3 regions of the Arthrobacter sp. GW822-FHT05G07 genome follow, and region 1 is predicted to be linked to each of the others. Evidence: riboswitches for the same ligand, from Rfam matches in the RefSeq annotation. Region 1 holds a riboswitch; each other region holds the start of a gene.
The links. A riboswitch is a leader RNA that binds a small molecule or an ion and turns the genes downstream of it on or off. The one in region 1 is predicted to bind glycine.
Positions count from the first base shown of each region.

Region 1 (7,192 bases):
GTGGAGTTGTGCCCCACACTTCATTAGCAGTGAAGCCCATTCGGCCGCTCTGGCACGTCTCCCTTTGCTATTGCTAGCCCACCAAGGATACGCAGAAGGTGCCTTCCAGCGCAAAACGCCCCGGCCAAGCCGCCCGTTTCGTTGGTTCCCTGCCAGCCATGCCGTTCGCACGGCACAGTTCGCAGGGAACCGTCGAATCGGGCCTCAGCGAACTGTTAGTTGCTCCCAGCCAGCGAACGCCACAGGAAGTGGTTGCTCCGGGCCTGAAGCGCTGCGGCCTGCCTGTTGTCGGAGGCCCCCGCATGGCCGCCTTCCAGGGCTTCATGGAACCATACGTTCGGGATGCCCATGGCTTGCATTCGCGCCGCCATTTTGCGGGCCTGGACGGGTCCCACACGATCATCGGACGTGGCGGTCCAAATGAAGGTCTCCGGGTATTCCACGCCGTCGTGAAGCAAATGGTATGGCGAGAAGGTGCGGATGAAATCCCATTGCGCGGGGACATCCGGGTCGCCATATTCGGCGATCCACGAGTATCCGGCGGAGAGCTTGGTGTAGCGGCGCATGTCCAGGAGCGGCACTCCGCAGGACACAGCGCCGAACAGTTCCGGATATTGGGTCAGCATGTTGCCTACCAGGAGGCCGCCGTTGGAACCACCTACGCAACCGAGTCGACGGCGGCTGGTGACGCCTCGCGAGATGAGGTCCTTCGCCACGGCCGCGAAGTCCTCGTACGCGCGGTGCCGGTTTTCCTGGAGGGCTGCACGGTGCCAGGAGGGACCGTATTCGCCGCCGCCGCGGATGTTGGCAACAACGTAGACGCCGCCGCGTGAGTGCGCGGCAGCACCGTCGTCGGAGGATGCGCCCAAGGTGCGGCGCTCCAGCCAGGCCCGACCCATGGTTCCGCTGTATGCCGGAGTCCGCGAAACCTCGAACCCGCCATATCCGGAGAGCTGAGTGGGGTTTTGCCCGTCCAGCACCAGGTCCTTGGAAGCGACCTGGAAGTAGGGGACCTTGGTCCCGTCGTCAGACACCGCGAAGTGCTGCTGGACTTCGTAGTCGGCTTCGTTGAAGAACGACGGCGACCGCTTGACTTCGGCGTGCTGGCTCGCCACGCCACTGGCCTCCGAACCACCACCCGCCGAAGCACCACCCGACGAAGCACCACCCGACGACGCAGCACCGAGCGTCCCCCGGGTCAATGTGGTGGGTGTCGTGAAGCCGGTGGCCACCAGCCAAAAGTCGTTGCCTTCAGGGCCAGCGTCTTCGTCATCCACGGCGTAGGCGTTGACGTCGTGCAGGGGCGGGCACGCGTCCAGGACGGTGGACGTCCAGCCGCCTTCGGAGTCGGGACGGGATGGGTCCAGCACCCGGATCTCGGAGGACACATCGCGCAGGAGGTTCAGCAGGAGGTAGTCCTTGGTCCAGCTCCACGACTGCAGCGACGTGTGGGCATCCGGCGTGAACAGGACCAGCAGTGAACGGGTCCCTGCCAGATAGGACTCGAAGTCCGCGGCCAGCAAGGACCCGGCAGGGTAGAGAACACCGGCAACATCCCAGTCCTTCTGCGGACGGAACAGCAGCCAATCCCGGTGGGCGCTGATGTTCACATCCGTGGGAACGTCGATGACCACCCAGGAGTCGTCGCGCAGCAGCGATGTACTGCGGTTGTAGAAGTCGATGTAGTCCACGGCGAAAGTCCGCTCGTAGCCAGGCGTGGAGTCGTGGGCCACCATGGCCAGCATGTGGTCCTCGGGGATTTCGAAGAGGCGCTCGGCGTCGGCAAGGGACTGGCCACGGCGGAGCTTCACGCCGGTCCGTGCATAGGACGAGGTAGTTGCTGGCAGGCCTTCGGCTGTGCTGGATACGAGCAAAGTGTCGGCGTCCAGCCAGCTGACGTTGCCCTTGGCGGTGGGCAGATCAAAGCCACCCTCCACGAAGGTGCGGGATTCGACGTCGAACTCGCGGTGGCGGTCAGCGTCGCCGCCGTCGGGAGATAGCGAAACCATGGCCAGGCGGTACTCGGAGCCGTCGGCTGGACGGAGGAAGCCAACGCCGTGGAAGACCCACTCGACGCCTTCAGCGGCGGCGAGGGCGTCGATGTCCAGCAGAACGTCCCACTCGGGTTCTTCGGTGAGGTAGCTTTCCCAGGTGGTGCGGCGCCAGAGGCCCTTGGGGTGTTCCTGGTCTTTCCAGAAGTTGTAGTAGAAATCGCCTCGTTTGGAGACCATTGCGATGCGATCGGTGGAGTCGAGGACCTCCAAGATGCCGGCCTCAACGGCCTCATATTCGGCGTCCTCCAAGAGTTCCTCGGTGCGGGCGTTCTGCTCGCGGACCCACGCCAGCTGCTCTTCGCCGTGGATGTCCTCGAGCCAGACGTTTTCGTCCGTGGGTTCGGGCGCGACGTCCGCTGCGTGGCGGGGGCCGGAGGCCGGCGCAGCGTCATTCTCGGGGAGTGGCGTCGGATCAGCTTCTGTGGTGGTCATCGCCCCATCCAAGCAACACTGTTCAACGGTAAGCAAGTCACGCAGAAGTTAGGCTTGAGCGTGGCTAAATCCCAAACCAACCGTGTTGCCCTGATTGGGGCCGGCCCTCGGGGCACCAGTGTCCTTGAGCGGTTGCTCGCGAATTGGGCTGCGGACAGCCCGCACGGCACCACGTTGCACATCGACGTCGTGGATCCTTATCCGGCCGGTTCGGGTCATGTGTGGCAGCCGGAGCAGTCACGACTGTTCCTCATGAACACCCAGTCGTTCTATCCCACGCTTATTCCGGAGGACCCCGAGCTCGCACCGCCGCTCGCGGGTGGTTCGTTCGATCAATGGCGTGAGGCCCGTCGTCGTGATTGCATGGGACTGAACGACGCCGAAAAGGCGGAGCTTTCCACCCTCGAATCGCACAACTTTCCCAGCCGCGCGATCTACGGGCGCTACCTTCGCCAGACTCTGGACGGATTGCTGGAACGGCTGCCCGACGGCGTCAAGGTCACCTTCCATGAGACGCTCGCCGTTGCTGCGCGCCCCGTAGCGGACGGGTTCGACGTCGAACTCGCCAGCGGTGCGACGCTCACCGTCGGTTCCGTGGTCCTCGCCCTGGGTCACATCGAGTCCCGGCTGAACCCTGAGCAGCGGTCCTTCAAGAGTGCCGCGGACGAACAGGGCCTGCTGTACTTCCCGCCTGCTCCGCCGGCTGACGTTGATTGGCAGGCTGTGCCGGACAATGAGCCCGTGCTGGTCCGCGGCATGGGCTTGAACTTCTTCGATGTCATGGGCCAGTTGACGGAGGCCCGCGGCGGCAAGTTCGTTGAGGCTGGTTCGCCCGGCGCGGGCATCCTCGAGTACCGGGCATCGGGCAGGGAGCCCCGGATCATTGCTGCGTCCCGCAGGGGCACCCCGTATCGTGCCAAGGCGGGGCTGGCGGGCTACTACCCCAGCAGCATCACCATGCGCTACCTGACGGAAGATGCCGTGGACCGGTTCCGTGCAGCGGGTATCCAGCCGGGCTTCGATCATGACCTTTGGCCTCTGCTTCACCGTGATGCACTCTGGGCCTACTATTCAACGCTTGCACGGTCCCAGCCCGCCGCGATCAAGGACCCCGCACAGTTCCTGGCTGACCTGGAGGACGCGCTCCAACCACATGCGCACACCACGGCGAACTGGGAAATAAAGGTGGGAGACGTGGTGGAAAAGCACGTCGTTGCCTCCCGTCGGCTGAACCTGAGAGGGCTCGCAGCGCCGCTCGCAGGCCGTACCTTTGCTTCCCGGAGCGAGTTGGATGACGCAATCACGGCCTACCTTGATGATGATGCCCGACGATCTGCACTCGGCGAGGCGGACCCCGTCAAGATGGCCATCGGCGCCCTCCACACCGGCCGGGCCATCCTCAAATCCGTCGTGGCGGATGGCGGAATCACCGATGAGTCCTGGCTGGCGGGTTTGCGCGGCTGGTTCGAGTCGTTCGTGGAAGGCCTCGCCAGCGGAGCGCCAGCCCTGCGATCGGAGCAGTTGGCCGCTTTGGCGCGTGCCGGCGTCGTAAGTTTCGTGGGACCGGATCCGAAGTTCAGTGTGGACCGGGGTGCCAAGCTGTTCCGGGCGGTTTCGCCGTGGGTTCACGACGGTCCGGTTGAAGCGCGGACGCTTATCGAGGCGATGTCGCCGGCAAACAGGGTGGGCATCAACCTCTCGCCGCTGCTGGAACAGCTCATGTCCGACGGGCTGGTCCGCACCAAGATCATGATGAGTGTTGAGGGCACGCCCATGCAGACCACCGGCCTGGACGTGGAACCCCATCCTTACAGGCCTCTGGCTGCCAACGGATCCATCACCAGGAACTTGTATGTCCTTGGCCTGCAATTGTCCGCTTCGCAGTGGGGGACAGCCATCGCTGCCGAGGCCAGGCCGCGCACCGGACCCGCCTACGCGAGCGGCCAGCGGACGCTCCGCGATGCTGATGAGATTGCGCGTAGCATTCTGTGCCGCTAGGGACGTGGGGTTGCACCTCTACCCGACCTTGGCTACTGTGTGAGCTGCATCACCCACTTGGGTGTGCGCGCTTTTGATCTGCGGCGGGAGAGTCCTGCCGGTACATCCCGTCAGGCGCCGTAGGAGCAAACCCTCCCCAGGAATCTCTCAGGCCCATGTACCGCCGCGGCGAGGCAACTCTGGAAAGCAGTCCGGTCACCGGGCTCACCGAAGGTGCAAGCCTTCCTGCCCTGCAGGAAGGCGGAAACTCTCAGGTCCACGTACAGAGCGGGGAGGAACCCGAATCAATGTGGCACCCCGTGCCGCCTGAACGATGGAGTTCCTTTGACGATTCAGCGCCCGCCTTCCACCGGCACAGATTTACCCCACCTCGAGCGACAACTCAGCAACCGCCACATCCAGCTCATCGCCATCGGCGGAGCCATTGGCACCGGCCTCTTCATGGGATCCGGCAAGACCATTTCCGCTGCCGGCCCATCCGTCATCTTCGTGTACATGATCATCGGCTTCATGCTGTTCTTCGTTATGCGCGCCATGGGCGAACTGCTGCTCAGCAACCTCAATTACAAATCCTTCAGCGACTTCGCCGCCGACCTCCTGGGACCGTGGGCCGGCTTCTTCACCGGCTGGACTTACTGGTTCTGCTGGGTGATCACCGGGATCGCGGACGTGATCGCAATCGCGGGGTATTCCCAGGAACTTTGGCCCTCCCTGCCCCTCTGGGTGCCGGGCCTGATCACCATCGGCATCCTCCTGCTCCTGAACCTCGCCACCGTGAAAGCCTTCGGTGAGACGGAGTTCTGGTTCGCCCTCATCAAGATCGTGGCCATTGCGGCGCTCATCATCGTTGGCCTATTCATGATTTTCAGCGGCTTCCAGTCCGACGCCGGACCGGCCAGCTTCACCAACCTGTGGAGCCACGGCGGCTTCTTCCCGAATGAATTCATGGGCTTCGTGGCCGGCTTCCAGATCGCCGTCTTCGCGTTCGTGGGCATCGAACTCGTGGGCACAACAGCTGCCGAGGCCAAGGACCCCGAGAAGAACCTCCCCAAAGCCATCAACTCCATCCCCATCCGCGTGCTGCTCTTTTATGTGGGCGCGCTGATCATCCTCATGTCCGTCACCCCGTGGACCCAGTTTGCTGCCGGACATAGCCCCTTCATCGCCATGTTCTCGCTCGCTGGTCTCGGCGCAGCGGCCACCATCGTCAACCTGGTGGTGCTGACCTCGGCCATGTCGTCGGCAAACTCTGGCATCTACTCCACGTCCCGCATGGTGTTCGGACTCGCGCAGGAAGGCGACGCACCCAAGGTTTTCGGCGCGCTGTCCGGACGCAAAGTGCCCCGCAACGCCCTGTTCCTGTCCTGCATCCTGCTGCTGTCCGGCGTCGTCCTCATGTATGCCGGCTCGGACATCGGCAAGGCGTTCGACATGGTCACTACGGTGTCCGCTGTGTGTTTCGTCTTCGTCTGGTCCATCATCCTGGCGAGCTACCTTGCCTTCCGGAAGCGCCGCCCGCACTTGCACGAGTCCTCGGCGTTCAAGATGCCCGGTGGAGTGGTGATGGTGTGGGTGGTGTTCGCGTTCTTCGCCTTCGTCCTCTGGGCTCTGACCACGCAACCGGACACGCTCGCGGCCCTGTTGGCCACGCCCGTGTGGTTCATCATTCTGGGTGTCGCCTGGTTGATTCTCCGGTGCCGTCCCGCGCACTTGGCCCGTTACGAGGAGTTCAAGGCTGAGCTCCAGCGGGATGCAGAAAGGGACCGGGAACCGGAACCCGTGAACAAGTAACCGCGCAGGCCCAAAAGGCCGCAAACCAAAGGCAGGACCCCTCACGAAGAAGATCGTGAGGGGTCCTGCCTTGTACCGGCCTCGCGGGTACTGGCCTCTCGGCCCTGTGGCTCAGGGGCGGCTAGCCCCTCAGGCACCTCTGGTACTCCAACCAGGCAAAGCCGTACCGGATCCATCCCACGATGTCGTACCACTTGGACGGCTTGACGGGTGCGGTGCACTGCGGCGGGTTGGTGCCGCTTTCCGCCACGTTCACCAGCGTTTTCACCACGGTTCCGCTCTCGACGGCGGTCAGCACCAACGTGCCGGTGCCTGCAGCTGCCGCGGCGGGAACCTTGAGGTCCACCGTGGCGGTGCCCGCGGTCACCGGGACCGAACCGAGTGCCGATTCCGAGCCCTTGCCATCGACGAACACTGCATTCAGCGTTGCGTTGGCCGGGCTGCCGATGGAGGTGAGGTTCAGCTTGGAGATGGCCAGCGTAATGGACTCTCCGGCCTTGACCTCAGCCGCCGTGGAGTTGGCCACGGCAACGGAACGGCGTGCGAAGTCGGGCGAAACAGGGTTGTGCTCGCGCAGGTACTTGATCCACGCATCGCGGTCCACCAAGCCCGTGTCTTTGGTGTTGGTCCCTTCCTTGAAGACCCGGAAGTTGTCACCGCCGGTAGCCAGGAAGCTGAACGTCCCGATCCTGTACTGCTTGGCAGGATCGAGCACAGCACCGTTCACCCAGATGCCGGTGATGCGGTCACCTGCGGCGCGGGCGGCGTCGTAGGTGTAGTTGACGTTCTTGGACACGCCCAGCTGCTGGTAGGGGCGGCTGGGAATGGTGCCGTCGGCGTTGGTCTGCCACTGCTGCTCCAGGAGCGTCTTGAACTGAGCGCCGGTCAGCGACGTGGTCCAGAGATTGTTCACGAAC
Region 1 is NZ_JBXALT010000007.1:270,131-277,322, forward strand. Features, by position in the region: tRNA gene AC1RJY_RS14090 (tRNA-Ser) at 1-62, opposite strand, end outside; gene AC1RJY_RS14095 (prolyl oligopeptidase family serine peptidase) at 216-2,486, opposite strand; gene AC1RJY_RS14100 (FAD/NAD(P)-binding protein) at 2,547-4,484, shown strand; glycine riboswitch at 4,559-4,657, shown strand; gene cycA (D-serine/D-alanine/glycine transporter) at 4,809-6,275, shown strand; gene AC1RJY_RS14110 (ExeM/NucH family extracellular endonuclease) at 6,397-7,192, opposite strand, start outside.

Region 2 (7,192 bases), on a different contig from region 1:
CGGGGTGCCGGTGCCGGGTGCGAACGCCGGATCCAGGACGTCGATATCGATGGAAACGTACACCGGGGTATCGCCCAGCCGGTCCTTCACCCGCTGAATGGCCGCCGGGACCCCAATAACGTCCAGGTCCGAGCAACGGATGATCTGGAAGCCGAATTCGTGGTCGCGGAGGAAGTCGTTGCGGTCATAGACCGGGCCGCGGATACCCACGTGCATGGACTTGTCCTCCACAAGGAGGCCTTCCTCGAACGCCCGACGGAAGATGGTTCCATGCGTGATGGGCTGGTCGAAGTAGGTGTCCCACGTGTCCAGGTGGGCGTCGAAATGCAGCAGTGCCACCGGACCATGAACCTTGTTCAGCGCTCGCAGCATGGGCAGGGCGATGGTGTGGTCGCCGCCGATCGAGATGAGCCGCTTGTCCTCGCTGAGCCCGTTGCCTCCGCTGATCAGGGGCAACGCCTGCTCCTCGATCTCGCGGACTGCCCTAGTGATGTCGTAGGGGGTGCAGGCAATATCGCCGGCGTCCACCACTTGGGCTTCGTATACCGGTTCAACGTCGAGCTCCGGGTGATAGCCCGGGCGGAGGAGCCGGGAGGCCTCGCGGACTGCGGCAGGGCCGAAACGGGCGCCCGGCCGGAAGGAGGTTCCGCCGTCGAACGGTACTCCTACGATCGCGATGTCGTAGTCCGGGACGCGGTCAATTTGGGGGAGACGGGCGAAGGTACCGAGTCCTGCATACCGGGGAACTTTGGTTGCGTCGACAGGGCCGATGGGCTGATGCGTTGCCATTGAAGAATCCTTGGGGTGAGGGGTGCTCGCCGTTGAGCGGGAAGTAAGTAATTCCATTCTTGGTGACGCCGATCACTCCGAAAAGCGCTACATTGACTACAAATGGTCGAGGCGTTTAGACGAATGTCTAAGAGGTGCCTGAAATGGCGCCAACCCCTCATCGAACGCAAGGAAAACAGGACCCCGCATGGCAATCACCGTGGCTGAACTCGTGGCCGAGCCTCAACTCGGGCTCACGCTCCTGGCAGGATCGGCGGGCCGGGACAACCGCATCACCTGGGCCCACACCTCGGATCTGCCCAGACTGTGGGAATGGGTGACAGGCGGCGAGCTCATGATGACCAACGGCCTGTCCATCCCGCCAGACGCGCAAGGTCAGGTGGCGCTCGCAGAGGCCTTGGTGGACAGCGGTGCCAGCGCCTTGGCGATCGGTGAGAAGATGCACGCGCCGCCCCTCACCGCGGAATTCCTGGCGGCGTGCGAGCGGCTGCCGTTGCCACTGGTCAACATCCCGTATCCGCTGCCGTTCATCGCAATCGCCCGGTCGGTTGCCGAGTCCTCACTGCTCGAAGAATCGCGCCGACTGCGGCAGACGGCCCGCGTCTACGATCTGCTCCGCACCGCCGGAGCTTCCGAGGACCATTGGCAGAGCCTGGTCCAGCGGCTGGCCACTGAGCTCGACGCAAACCTGTTCGTGGTGGACCGACGCTGCCTCCATCCCTGGCATCCGGACGGGCAAACGCTGCCAGAGTTCCTTGCCGAGGAATGGGCTCCGCTGTCCGGGCAGGTGTCCCTCGCCGGAAAGAACTTCCAGTGGCACCGCATCCGGGGCCGTCACGTGCTCACCATGGACATTCCCACGCATGCCAATGCGCTCCTGGTGGTGCTGCCCAACAGCGAACCGCACCCGGACGCCGTCGTACTCCTTCACGCCGCAACCGTGCTGGGACTGCAGCTTTCGCGCATCGTTTTGTCGCTGGAAGGCCGCCACCGGCTGGCCGGCGAGTTCCTCCTGCAGGCAATGGACGGACGCTTGGGCGCGGCCGAAATGGAGAGCCGGCTGGCAGCTTTCGAGGTTTCGCCCCAGGATTTCCTGCTCGCCTCGATGTCGGCGGGCGGCGGAGACAGACAAGCGGACGACGGCGACAGGCTGGCCAATGTGCACATCGAACTGTGGAGGCACGGGGTTGCGTCGGCGTCGTTGAAGCGGAACAACAGGCTCCATGTGGTGGTCCCGGCCGACGTCCCTGACCACGTCCTGGCGCACTGTGCCGGGGCGGATGCTGCGATCGGGATCAGCGCGCCGGCGGCCGTTGCCAACATCCAACGCGCACTGCAGGAATCCCTCTGGGCGCTTGGCTCCGCCCGTGCCAACAAGCTGGCACTGGCCCGCTATGCGGAGGGGCCGTCATGGCTGGGGCTGACGGGTTTCGAGGAAGGAACGGCGCTGGTTCGGCGGCTTTTAGGCCCGATTTTCGACTACGAGCAGAGCCAGGAGGGCGATCTCCTCGTCACGCTCAGGACGTATCTGGACTCGCAACGGTCCTGGCAAAAGACCGCAACGGCGTTGTTCGCGCACCGGCAAACCATCATCTACCGGATACGGAAAATCGGCGAGCTGACGGGGCTGGATATGGGTGAAACGTCCACAGTTGCCCAGCTCTGGTTCGCGCTGCAAATCCATGAGGCGATGCATCAGTAACTTCACCTTGCTTGCGCTTTTTCAAAACAACCAGCTATGGTGTGAAGCGTGTCACTCACGGTGACGCAACGCTTTTGATCTGCGGCGGGAGAGCCCTGCCGGTACATCCAGTCAGGCGCCGTAGGAGCAAATCCTCCCCAGGAATCTCTCAGGCCCATGTACCGCCGCGGTTAGGCAACTCTGGAAAGCAGTCCGGGTAACCGGGCTCACCGACGGTGCAAGCAGGCAACCATTCCTGCGGAATCTCTCAGGTCCAATACAGAGCGGGGAGGAACCCACATCATCGAGCGCTCACTGGGCGCCTGAATCATGGAGTTCCTCTTGACTGTTCAATCAACCCCCACCGCCTTCGCGGACCGGCACATCGGCGCCCGTCGCCAAGCCGATGTTGACACCATGCTCAAGGCCATTGGCTACGACTCTGTCGACGGCCTGGTAGACGTCGCGGTCCCCGATTCGATCCGCCAGGACACTGCCCTGAAGTTGGAGGACGCCCTCACCGAGGTCCAGGTCCTGACCGAGCTACGGAAGCTCGCTTCCAAGAACAAGACCGCTGTGCAGATGATCGGCCAGGGCTACTACGACACCGTCACGCCCCCGGTCATTCGCCGCAACATCCTTGAAGCTCCGGCCTGGTACACGGCTTACACCCCGTACCAGCCGGAAATTTCCCAGGGCCGCCTCGAAGCGCTGCTCAATTTCCAGACCATGGTGCAGGACCTCACCGGCCTGCCCGTTGCGAACGCTTCCCTGCTGGACGAAGCCACCGCCGTGGCCGAGGCCGTGTTGCTCATGCGCAGGGCCAACAAGAACCAGACTGCCAAGGACGGTAAGACTGTCCTGGACTCCGACCTCCTCCCGCAGACCATCGCGATCGTGAAGGGTCGCGCTGAGGCGTTGGGCTTCGAGGTGGAGATCGCTGACCTTTCGGCGGGCCTTCCCGACGGCGACATCAATGGCATCGTGCTCCAGCAGCCGGGCGTTTCGGGCCGAGTCTTCGATCACTCCGTCGTGATCGCCGACGCCAAGGAACGCGGTGCGCTGGTCACCGTCGCGGCTGACCTTTTGGCGCTCACCCTCATCACGCCCCCGGGTGAACAAGGTGCGGACATCGCCGTCGGAACCGCGCAGCGCTTCGGCGTGCCCCTGTTCTTCGGCGGCCCGCACGCGGCCTACATGGCGGTCCGCGAAGGCATGGAGCGCACACTTCCCGGCCGTATCGTGGGCGTTTCCAAGGACAACGCAGGCGTCCCCGGGTACCGTCTGGCCCTCCAGACCCGCGAGCAGCACATCCGCCGCGAAAAGGCGACGTCCAACATCTGTACAGCGCAGGCCTTGCTGGCCATTGTCGCCTCGATGTACGCCGTCTACCACGGTCCGGAAGGCCTGAAGGCGATCGCCGAAACCGTTCACGGCCATGCCCGCACCCTTGCCACAGCGCTGAAGAAAGCTGGCCGGGAACTTACGTCCGAGTCCTTCTTCGACACCCTCACAGTGCGCGTCCCCGGCAAGGCTGACAAAGTCATCGGCGCCGCCGAGGCACGCGGCATCAACCTGCGATTCATCGACGCCGACACCGTTGGGGTGAGCATTGATGAAACCACGACGCCGGAGGTCCTCTCCGCGGTGGCCGTCGCCTTTGGAGCCGGTCCGGTAGGGGACGCAGCAGGGTTCGAACTGCCCGCAGACGTGGTCCGAAGCAGCGACTTCCTGCAGCACCCGGTGTTCAACACGCACCGTTCCGAGACGCAGCTGTTGCGCTATATCCGCAGGCTGTCCGACCGGGACCTCGCACTGGACCGCACCATGATTCCGCTGGGTTCGTGCACCATGAAGCTCAACGCGACTGCTGAGATGGAAGCGATTTCCTGGCCTGAGTTCGCGTCGATCCACCCGTTCGCTCCGGACCACCAGACAGCGGGTTGGCGGGAACTGATCGAAGACCTGGAAGCCGACCTCACCGAGATCACGGGCTACGACCAGGTCTCCATCCAGCCGAACGCCGGTTCCCAGGGAGAGCTGGCCGGCCTGCTGGCCATCCGTGGATACCACCTGTCCCGTGGTGACCAGCAGCGCACTGTCTGCTTGATCCCCGCGTCGGCCCACGGTACCAACGCCGCGTCCGCGGTCTTGGCCGGGATGAAGGTTGTGGTGGTGGCCACGGCTGCCGACGGCACCATCGATCACGCAGACCTGACCGCCAAAATCGAAGCCAACAAAGACGTCCTGTCCTGCATCATGATCACCTACCCCTCCACGCACGGCGTTTACGACGCCGACGTCCGCGAAGTCTGTGACGCGATCCATGCAGCCGGCGGCCAGGTGTACGTTGACGGTGCGAACCTGAACGCGCTGGTTGGCCTGGCCCAGCCGGGCAAGTTCGGCGGTGACGTATCGCACCTGAACCTGCACAAGACTTTCTGCATCCCGCACGGCGGCGGTGGACCGGGCGTTGGCCCTGTTGCTGCGAAGGCACACTTGGCTCCGTTCATGCCGGGCGATGCGAACAAAGCAGCGCACGAGGAAGGGCATGGCGTGGCCATCTCAGCTTCCCGCTATGGCTCCGCCGGCGTCCTGCCGATTTCCTGGGCCTACGTGAAACTCATGGGCGGCCAAGGCCTCACCGACGCCACGAAGTCCGCGCTGCTCGCAGCCAACTACGTTGCCTCCCGCCTGGACGAGCACTTCCCCGTCCTGTACACGGGCGAGGGCGGACTTGTTGCCCACGAGTGCATCCTGGATCTGCGTGAACTGACCACCCGCACCGGAGTTACCGCTGAAGACGTGGCCAAGCGCCTCATCGACTTCGGATTCCACGCCCCCACGCTCGCGTTCCCGGTTGCGGGCACGCTCATGGTGGAACCGACCGAGTCCGAGGACCTTGCCGAGATCGACCGCTTCATCGAAGCCATGATCACCATCCGCGCCGAGATCGAGCAGGTGGCCAGCGGTGATTTCACTCTTGAGAAATCGCCGCTGCGCAACGCGCCGCACACAGCTGCCGCCGTCGTAAATTCCGGCTGGGACCGCGACTACCCGCGCGAGCAGGCAGCGTTCCCCGTCCACCACTTGAAGCAGGACAAGTACTTCCCGCCAGTTGGACGCATCGATGGAGCTGCCGGTGACCGCAACCTGGTGTGCTCCTGCCCTCCGCTCGAAGACTTCGAAAACTAAGGACTCCCGACATGTCTGAGAACTACACCGCTCTCTACGAGCAGCACAAAAAGGCCGGCGCTTCCTTCACGGACTTCGGCGGCTGGCAGATGCCGCTGAAGTACGAGTCCGAACTCGCCGAGCACCATGCCGTCCGTAACGCGGCGGGCCTGTTCGATCTCTCCCACATGGGCGAGGTCTGGGTCAGCGGCCCCGACGCTGCGGCCTTCCTGGACTACGCCCTGGTGGGCAAGCTGTCAGCGATCGCTGTAGGCAAGGCCAAGTATTCGCTGATCTGCAACGCCGACGGCGGCATCATCGACGACCTCATCTCCTACCGACGGGCTGAAGACAAGTACCTGGTAGTCCCCAATGCGGGCAACGCCAAGGTGGTCTCCGCGGCGCTGCTGAAGCGCGCGGCCGGTTTTGACGTCGTCGTCGAGGATGTCTCTGCCGAGACGTCACTCATCGCCGTGCAGGGCCCGACCGCTGAAGCCATCCTGCTGCAACTGGTCCCTGCGGAACAGCACGAGTTGGTCACCGAACTGAAGTACTACGCCGCGGTTGAGGTATCCATCAACGGGGAGGACCTGTTGCTCGCCCGCACCGGCTACACCGGGGAAGACGGCTTCGAGATCTACGTCCCGAACGTCGACGCCGCAGGCCTCTGGGAAGCGCTGCTGGAAGCCGGTGAAGGCCACGGACTCATCCCCGCAGGTCTCGCCGCCCGCGATTCGCTCCGCCTTGAAGCCGGCATGCCGCTCTACGGCAACGAGCTCTCCCAGCACGTCAATGCCTACGCAGCAGGCCTGGGCCCGGTAGTTTCCCTGGCCAAGGAAAGCGACTTTGTGGGCAGGGAGGCACTCACCGCCATCAAGGCTGCCGGTGTGGGGTCCACCCTTGGGCAGAAGCTCGTGGGCCTCAAGGGCACGCGCCGCCGTGCCGCGCGCGCCCACTACTCGGTGCTCAAGGACGGCTCCCTGATCGGCGAAGTCACCTCCGGCCAGCCAAGCCCGACGCTCGGTTACCCGGTAGCGATGGCCTACGTCGACGTCGAGCATTCAGAGCCGGGAACGATCGTTGAGGTCGACCTCCGAGGCAAAGCCGAACCATTCGAAGTTGTCGCCCTGCCGTTCTACAAGCGCCAAAAGTAGTCACGAGAAGTTAGGAATTGAAATGAGCAAGGTAGTTGCTGAATTGAAATACTCGGCCGAGCACGAGTGGGTTGCCTCTGATGGGGGCGGGCCTGTCGGGATCGGGATCTCTGCTGTAGCCGCTGACGCCCTGGGCGACATTGTGTACGTGGACCTCCCCGAGGTTGGTTCCACAGTGACCGCAGGCGAGACCTGTGGCGAGGTTGAATCCACCAAGTCGGTATCGGACCTGTACTCGCCCGTGACGGGGGAGGTGACCGAGATCAACGACGCCGTTGTCAGCGATCCGGCACTCATCAACAACGATCCCTACGGTGCCGGCTGGCTTTTCAAGGTTGCCGCCACGGAAGAAGGGCCGCTCATGTCGGCCGAAGAATACGCTGCAACGAACGGT
Region 2 is NZ_JBXALT010000006.1:364,410-371,601, forward strand. Features, by position in the region: gene speB (agmatinase) at 1-789, opposite strand, end outside; gene AC1RJY_RS12825 (PucR family transcriptional regulator) at 977-2,491, shown strand; glycine riboswitch at 2,567-2,665, shown strand; gene gcvP (aminomethyl-transferring glycine dehydrogenase) at 2,813-5,665, shown strand; gene gcvT (glycine cleavage system aminomethyltransferase GcvT) at 5,677-6,798, shown strand; gene gcvH (glycine cleavage system protein GcvH) at 6,821-7,192, shown strand, end outside.
Region 2: it holds a riboswitch for glycine, as region 1 does, so the genes downstream of both, gcvP (aminomethyl-transferring glycine dehydrogenase) here and cycA (D-serine/D-alanine/glycine transporter) in region 1, are expected to answer to the same signal.

Region 3 (7,192 bases), on a different contig from region 1:
GCGAGCTCACGCGACACAATTCCCTGGAGCCGGACAGTGGTTGCAGCCGCCATCAGCACCGGATCAACAGTGGTCTCGGGGCGTGATCCGTGCCCGCCCCGACCATGCAAGGTGATGTTGAGCGAATCGGCGGACGCCATGGTGACGCCGGGACGGACACCGAACCATCCGGCGGGGAAGGGGGCCACATGTTGGCCCAGGACGACGTCCGGTTTCGGCACAGTGTCGTACAAGCCATCGGCCACCATGGTTTCCGCCCCGCCGCCCCATTCCTCGGCCGGCTGGAACACGGCGATCAGTGTGCCTTGCCACTCATCACGTTGCGCGGCCAGAACCTCCACCGCGCCAACAAGGCAGGTCACGTGCACGTCATGGCCGCAAGCGTGCATGACCGGCATGTCCTTGCCTTCGTGATCAACACCCATCGCCGTGCTTGCGTACTCCAGGCCCGTTGCTTCCTTTACGGGCAAGCCGTCCATGTCTGCCCTGAGCATCACCGCCGGTCCGGGCCCATTGTCCAGAACGCCAACAACCCCGGTCTTTCCGATGTTGCGATGAACGGTGAAGCCAAGTTCTTCGAGGTAACCCGCGGCGATCCCGGCAGTTCGGGTCTCTTGGAAGGACAACTCAGGATGGGAGTGCAGGTCCTTGTAAAGCTCTTTGAGGTCAATGGTCATGAGTCTGCCCTTTTCATTCGACGCCTAGGTCTGGCCAGTGTATCCAGCCCGAAGCTGCAAAGGCGGGGAAGCCCCGGCACACTGGATGGCATGAACGATTCTGAATCAGTCACGACGCAGATATCCACAGTTGATGAGTGGACCAAAGCCTTGGCGGAGTCCACCGGATCGCCGGGCGGGGGTGCAGGGACCGGGGTCATGCTCTCCATCGCGGCCTCGTTGACGTCCATGGTGGCCGGATATACCGAGGCTGAGGAGGCCCAGCGCGAACAGCTGAACGGCATCCACTCCCGGGCGCACGAACTCCGACGAATTGCCCTTCAACTAGCCGACGACGACGCGTCCGCCTCCAACGCCTTCGGCGCTGCCTTCCGTCTCGACCCCGGTCCGGAACGCGACGAAGCAATACATCAAGCGTCCGTCCATGCTGCCAAGGCATCAGCGGTTCTGGGGGAGCGGGCCATCGACGCCATTGAAGATCTCGGCTGGCTCGCTTCCAACGGCAATCCTGCGCTTATTGCGGATGTCGTGGTCGGGTTCGGAGCCCTCCGCGCAGCCATAGCCGGAGCACGAACCAACGTGAGCTTCGACCTCGCATCCCTGACCTCCGCGGGCACCGCACTGGAGGAAATTAGGAAACAGCATCCAGAACTATGGAATACAGTCACCCGACTCAGCGACGCCCTCGACAGAATTGATGGACTGACGGCCGGCGTAGACAAAAAAGCAGCGCCGACCGAAGCTGTCTAGCTTCAGTCGATGTGCGTCTTTGCATCACGATCCGTCTTTCCCCGCTACTTAACTACCGACTAAGAACACGAAGTGAGGAAAGGACAGGTTGACGTGATCTTCAGGAAAAGGGCAGCACCTTTGACGCCGATTCCGGAGCCGCCGTCGGGTCTCTCCACATTCAGGGTGCAGGTTGGTGCGATCACGGTGGAAGGTCTGGCCCGGGAGGACTGCGGTTCTGCCGTGGAGGTCATTCTAGGAGCGGTTTCCATGGCTGATCCAAAGGATCTGGTCGATGGTCTCCGGTATTCACACGGCTCCTGGTACTTCAATCTGCACCAGACCGCCCGAAAGAGTTTCCGTGTCAGCGCTGTGGACCTTTCCGGCCCGGGTCTTGAGTCTTCTACCTGGGATCTGAGCTACGCCGCTACGTTGTTGGCAGTTCAGTCGACGTGGAGCAAGTCCGTGAGTGAGACGGCCTGGTCGCCTGTGAAGTTGGGGCAGACGTTACGTGTGTCCCCGTCGGCATTGGACATGCCGCGAGTCACCCTAAGGCGGGAGGAACCCACAGAGCCAAATGATTCGGGCTGGGTAGTGGGACCAGGGGCAGCTGCAGATCAGGAAGTGTTGCCCGTGCACGACGTTATCAGGCGCAGGGGAAATTTGGCTCGAGCCTTGACGTTGCCGGTAGGTGCCCGAGTAGAGACAGCAGGGAAGAAGCTTGTCAGTATTTACGCCGCCTCTGACCGATTCTGCTGGGGAGTTCGCGATGGGTTGATCGGCATGGAAATCCCTACCCCGAAATCGTTGGCCCGTCGGTGGGCAGTAGTGTCGGCCGTTAAGACGGCCCTTGGGTACGGTGACTCCTGCAACGGCTCCCAGAACCATATGTATCATGACGACGGCGGAGGCAACTGGGTGGCCATGGACGTCCTCGATGACCAAAGGGCATTGCTCTACGGCCACGACCACGAGGCCAGCGAAAACGTGCTCAGCGGCACCGGCGGGGACTCGGACGTCGAAATGAACTTGCTGGCCAAAACCCCGGACTGGTGGAACGCTGGCCTTCCGCGGGAGGGCGTTCCGATCGGTTTCGTCTTTGGGTTTGAAGGAGGATCCTGGGCCCGCGCCGAATACGACCACGCGGACGGCTTCCTTTCAGTCGGCTTCCCGATGAAATCCGACGAGGCCCTTGCCGAGGAGATTGTTGACTGGATCGGTGACGCCAGCCGAAGGTCAGGCACGCGTCACATTCCCGCACCCGCGGACCTGATGGCAGCCATCAGTGAAGGGGCCAACATCACTGTGGAAGTACTCGGGGCTATTTGTGGTCCGGGTATCGGGGACCTCGAAGCCGGGGTGGCCGCAGCCCGGAACTTCTTGGAGCCGAAGAACAGCAGTGCGGACTGACAGCCGGCGTAGACAAAAAGCAGCGCCGACCGAAGCTGTCTAGCTTCAGTCGGCGCTGTGCCTTTACTGCGCCTTCGGCACACGCCGGAGCACGACGGCGGCGAGCACTGCCGCACCAGCCATCAGTACCAGCCCAATCGCCGCAGTGATGTGAACACCGGACTCGAAAGCTGTCCGGGCGGCATGTGTCAATGCCTCTGACAACGGGGCCGGAAGTGCGGCCGCCGCATCAACAGCGCCGGCCAGCGTTTCCGTGGAATTCCCGGCAGCCTGCTCCGAGATGCCGTCCGGAATGATCAGGTTGTGCTGGTAGGACGCCGTGAGGATGGAGCCGAGTACAGCGGTTCCCAGGAGCGATCCCAGCTCGTAGCCGGTCTCGGAGATGGCCGAGGCCGCTCCGGACTTGTCTGCCGGCACTGAAGCCAGGATGAGGTCATTGGAGATGGTCTCCGCGGCACCCACACCAACAGCCAGGACGGTCAGGGCCGACAACAGGAACACGGGCCCGCTGCCGTGATCGCCCACTACGACGATCAGATAACCCACGGCGCTCAGCGTCAGCCCGGCAGCCACAACAGACCCTGGCCGCACGCGCTTGACCAGCGGTACCACCAGCAGGCCGGCGATGACCGTAGCCAGGAGGGCGGGGATCATCGCGATGCCTGCCTCCATGGGGGACTGACCTTCAACCAGCTGCAGGTGCTGGGCGAAGAAGTAGATGAATCCGGTCATGGAGAAGAGGGACAGCACATTGGCCACGATGGCTGTGCTGAACACCTTGTTCTTGAACAAGGCGACATCGAGCATGGGGCTCTCGATCCGCTGCTGGCGGCGAACGAACAGGATGCCCATCACCACGCCGAAGCCCATGAAGGCTGCTGCAGAGGCTCCGAAGCCATGCACCGCGAATTCCTTGATGCCGTAAACAAATGGAGCCATGGTGACAACGGACAGGACGATGCTCGGCACGTCCACGCGTCCCGGGTTGGAGTCCCTGGACTCCGGAATCAGGACCCGGCCGAAAGCCAGGAGCGGGAGGAGCAGGAAAGCTGCCACAAGGAAGACGGCACCCCACCAGAAGTGTTCAACCAGCCAACCGCCGAAGATCGGACCGAGGGCGGCACCGCCGGAGAAGCCGGCAGCCCAGACAGCGATCGCGAGCCGGCGACGGTTCGGGTCGGTAAAGATGTTCCGGATCAGGGAGAGCGTGGAGGGCATCAGCATGGCGCCGAAGACGCCAAGGCCGGCGCGTCCGGCAATTAGCCATTCCGCGGTCGGGGCGAATGCCGTAGCGGCCGACACTGCAGCGAAGCCTGTGCTGCCGATCAGCAGCAACCGGCGTCGTCCGATCCTGTCGCCCAGGTTACCCATGGAAACCAGCAGCGCAGCCAGTACCAGGGGATAGGCGTCCACGATCCAGAGAAGTTGGACGCCGCCAACCTCCAGGGATCGGGCAATCTCGGGCAGGGCAAAGGTGAGCGCGGTGTTGTCGACGGCCACCAGCAGCACCGGGAACATCAGGAGCGCCAGAGCCGTCCAATCGCGCCACGGTGCTGCCTGGCCCTTAACGGGACGAGCGGAACGGGGTGCTTGGGTTGAGGACGGCGAGTACATGTCACTTACTGTACCGTCCAGACGGTACAGTTTCAAATGGAACCCCCCAAGCCTTTAGGGAATGATGTACCTATGCCACGAAAACCAGTTGCCCGGGATGCCGTCCTGGATGCCTACGAAGCCCTCCTTATTGAGGTAGGGGAGCGGGCTGCCACTCTCGATGCGGTTGCCAAGCGCGCAGGGGTGTCCAAAGGTGGGCTGCTGTACCACTTTCCCAATAAGGAAGCGCTGACCACGGCCCTTTTGGAGCGCCTGGACCTGCTCGCCGATGAAGATACCGAACTGATGAAGGCAGCACCGGATGGTTCGGCTGCCTACTTCATCAGGTCCTCGCTCTGGGCAGATACGCCCATGGATCGGGCCTTCGTCGCCGCTACCAGGCTGGCTGAGGTGGCTCACGAGGAAACCCGCCGCAGGTTTGCTGCTATCCAGCAACGGTGGCTGGACGTGCTGGCGGAGGATGTTGGACCCGAGGTTGCCAAAGCTGTGAGTTACATGGGCGACGGCCTCTATTTCAATGCGATTTTTGAAGGCGGGCAGGAGGGCGGAAACGCCGGGCGGGAGGCCGACGTCGAAATCCTGCTGGGAGTCCTCGAGCGGCTACGGAAGTAGCGATTCATCCATTTGCTGCAGCGCCCCGGACGTAGGACAATTAACCCTTGTGGCGTGCCCAACGCGGTGCCCACACACAACTGAACATGCCTTTGATCTGCGGCGGGAGAGTCCTGCAAGCAAGTGATGCAGGCGCCGTAGGAGCAAACCCTCCCCAGGAATCTCTCAGGCCCACGCACCGCCGCGGCGAGGCAACTCTGGAAAGCAGCAGGCACGGAACCCACCTCAGGGTGAAAGTGCTGTGCTCACCGACGGTGCAAGCGATGGTTGTTCACGCAACGCGCGGAAACTCTCAGGTCCAATACAGAGCGGGGAGGAACCCAGCCGCTGTGGCGTACCCAAACGCTGCCCAAGTAATGGAGTTCCTTCGTGACGGTTAGTTCTGCCTCCACCACCTTCGTCGATCGGCATATCGGCGCCCGCCGCCAGGCCGACATTGAGACCATGCTCAAGTCCGTCGGCTACGACACCGTCGATTCGCTGGTCGACACCGCCGTCCCGAACGACATCCGCCAGGATGTCGCCCTCACCCTTCAGAACGCACTGAGTGAAGTTGAAGTTCTGGCTGAGCTGCGCAAGCTCGCTTCCAAGAACAAGACCGCCGTTCAGATGATCGGCCAGGGCTACTACGACACCGTGACGCCGCCGGTGATCCGCCGCAACATCCTCGAGTCCCCAGCCTGGTACACCGCCTACACCCCCTACCAGCCGGAAATCTCGCAGGGCCGCCTCGAAGCGCTGCTCAATTTCCAGACCATGGTCCAGGACCTGGTGGGCCTGCCGATCGCCAACGCCTCGCTCCTGGACGAAGCAACGGCTGTGGCCGAGGCCGTCCTCATGATGCGCCGCGCCAACAAGAACAAGGCCGTTCAGGATGGCAAGACCGTCCTCGACGCAGACTGCCTCCCGCAGACCATCGCCATCGTCAAGGGCCGCGCCGAAGCGCTCGGCTTCGAGGTTGAGGTCGCTGACCTTTCCCTTGGCCTCCCGGAAGGTGCCATCAACGGCGTCGTCCTCCAGCAGCCCGGCGTGTCCGGCCGCGTGTTCGACCACTCCGCCGTGATCGCTGACGCCAAGGAACGCGGCGCGCTGGTGACCGTCGCTGCCGACCTCCTCTCACTGACCCTCATCACCCCTCCAGGTGAGCAGGGCGCCGACATCGCCGTTGGTTCCGCACAGCGCCTGGGTGTTCCGCTCTTCTTCGGCGGCCCGCACGCCGCGTACATGGCCGTCCAAAAGGGCCTGGAGCGTTCCATGCCCGGCCGTCTGGTGGGCGTTTCCAAGGACGACGCCGGTGTCCCCGCCTACCGCTTGGCGCTGCAGACCCGCGAGCAGCACATCCGCCGCGAGAAGGCCACGTCCAACATCTGTACCGCGCAAGCGCTGCTCGCCATCGTGGCCTCAATGTATGCCGTCTACCACGGCCCCGAGGGCTTGAAGGCGATCGCCGAAACCGCTCACGGTCACGCCCGTACCCTTGCAGCGTCCCTGAAGGCTGCCGGCGTCGAGGTCCTTCACGGTTCCTTCTTCGACACCATCACCGTCCGCGTCCCCGGTAAGGCTGCCGAGATCATCGCCGCAGCGGAGGCCAAGGGCATCAACCTGCGCGGCATCGACGCTGACACTCTGGGAATTTCCGTCGATGAGACCACTACATCTGAAATTGTCGGCGGTCTCCTTGATGTCTTCGGCGCTTCGGTCACTGAAGCCGCTGAAGGCTTTGCGCTTGAAGGTTCCGTTGAGCGTACGAGCGACTTCATGCAGCACCCCGTGTTCAACACGCACCGCTCCGAAACCCAGCTCCTGCGCTACATCCGCAAGCTCTCGGACCGCGACCTCGCGCTGGATCGCACCATGATCCCGCTGGGATCGTGCACCATGAAGCTGAACGCCACAGCCGAGATGGAAGCCATCTCCTGGCCGGAGTTCGCCTCCATCCACCCGTTCGCTCCGGATTCCCAGACTGAGGGCTGGCGTGAACTCATCACCGACCTCGAAGCACAGCTGACCGAAATCACCGGCTACGACCAAGTCTCCATCCAGCCGAACGCCGGTTCCCAAGGTGAGCTCGCCGGACTGCTGGCCATCCGCGGCTATCACCTGTCCCGTGGCGACGAACAGCGCAACGTCTGCCTCATCCCCGCCTCAGC
Region 3 is NZ_JBXALT010000001.1:565,573-572,764, reverse strand. Features, by position in the region: gene AC1RJY_RS02520 (amidohydrolase) at 1-677, opposite strand, end outside; gene AC1RJY_RS02515 (cyclodeaminase/cyclohydrolase family protein) at 768-1,427, shown strand; gene AC1RJY_RS02510 (hypothetical protein) at 1,677-2,816, shown strand; gene AC1RJY_RS02505 (MFS transporter) at 2,880-4,430, opposite strand; gene AC1RJY_RS02500 (TetR/AcrR family transcriptional regulator) at 4,503-5,042, shown strand; glycine riboswitch at 5,136-5,233, shown strand; gene gcvP (aminomethyl-transferring glycine dehydrogenase) at 5,412-7,192, shown strand, end outside.
Region 3: it holds a riboswitch for glycine, as region 1 does, so the genes downstream of both, gcvP (aminomethyl-transferring glycine dehydrogenase) here and cycA (D-serine/D-alanine/glycine transporter) in region 1, are expected to answer to the same signal.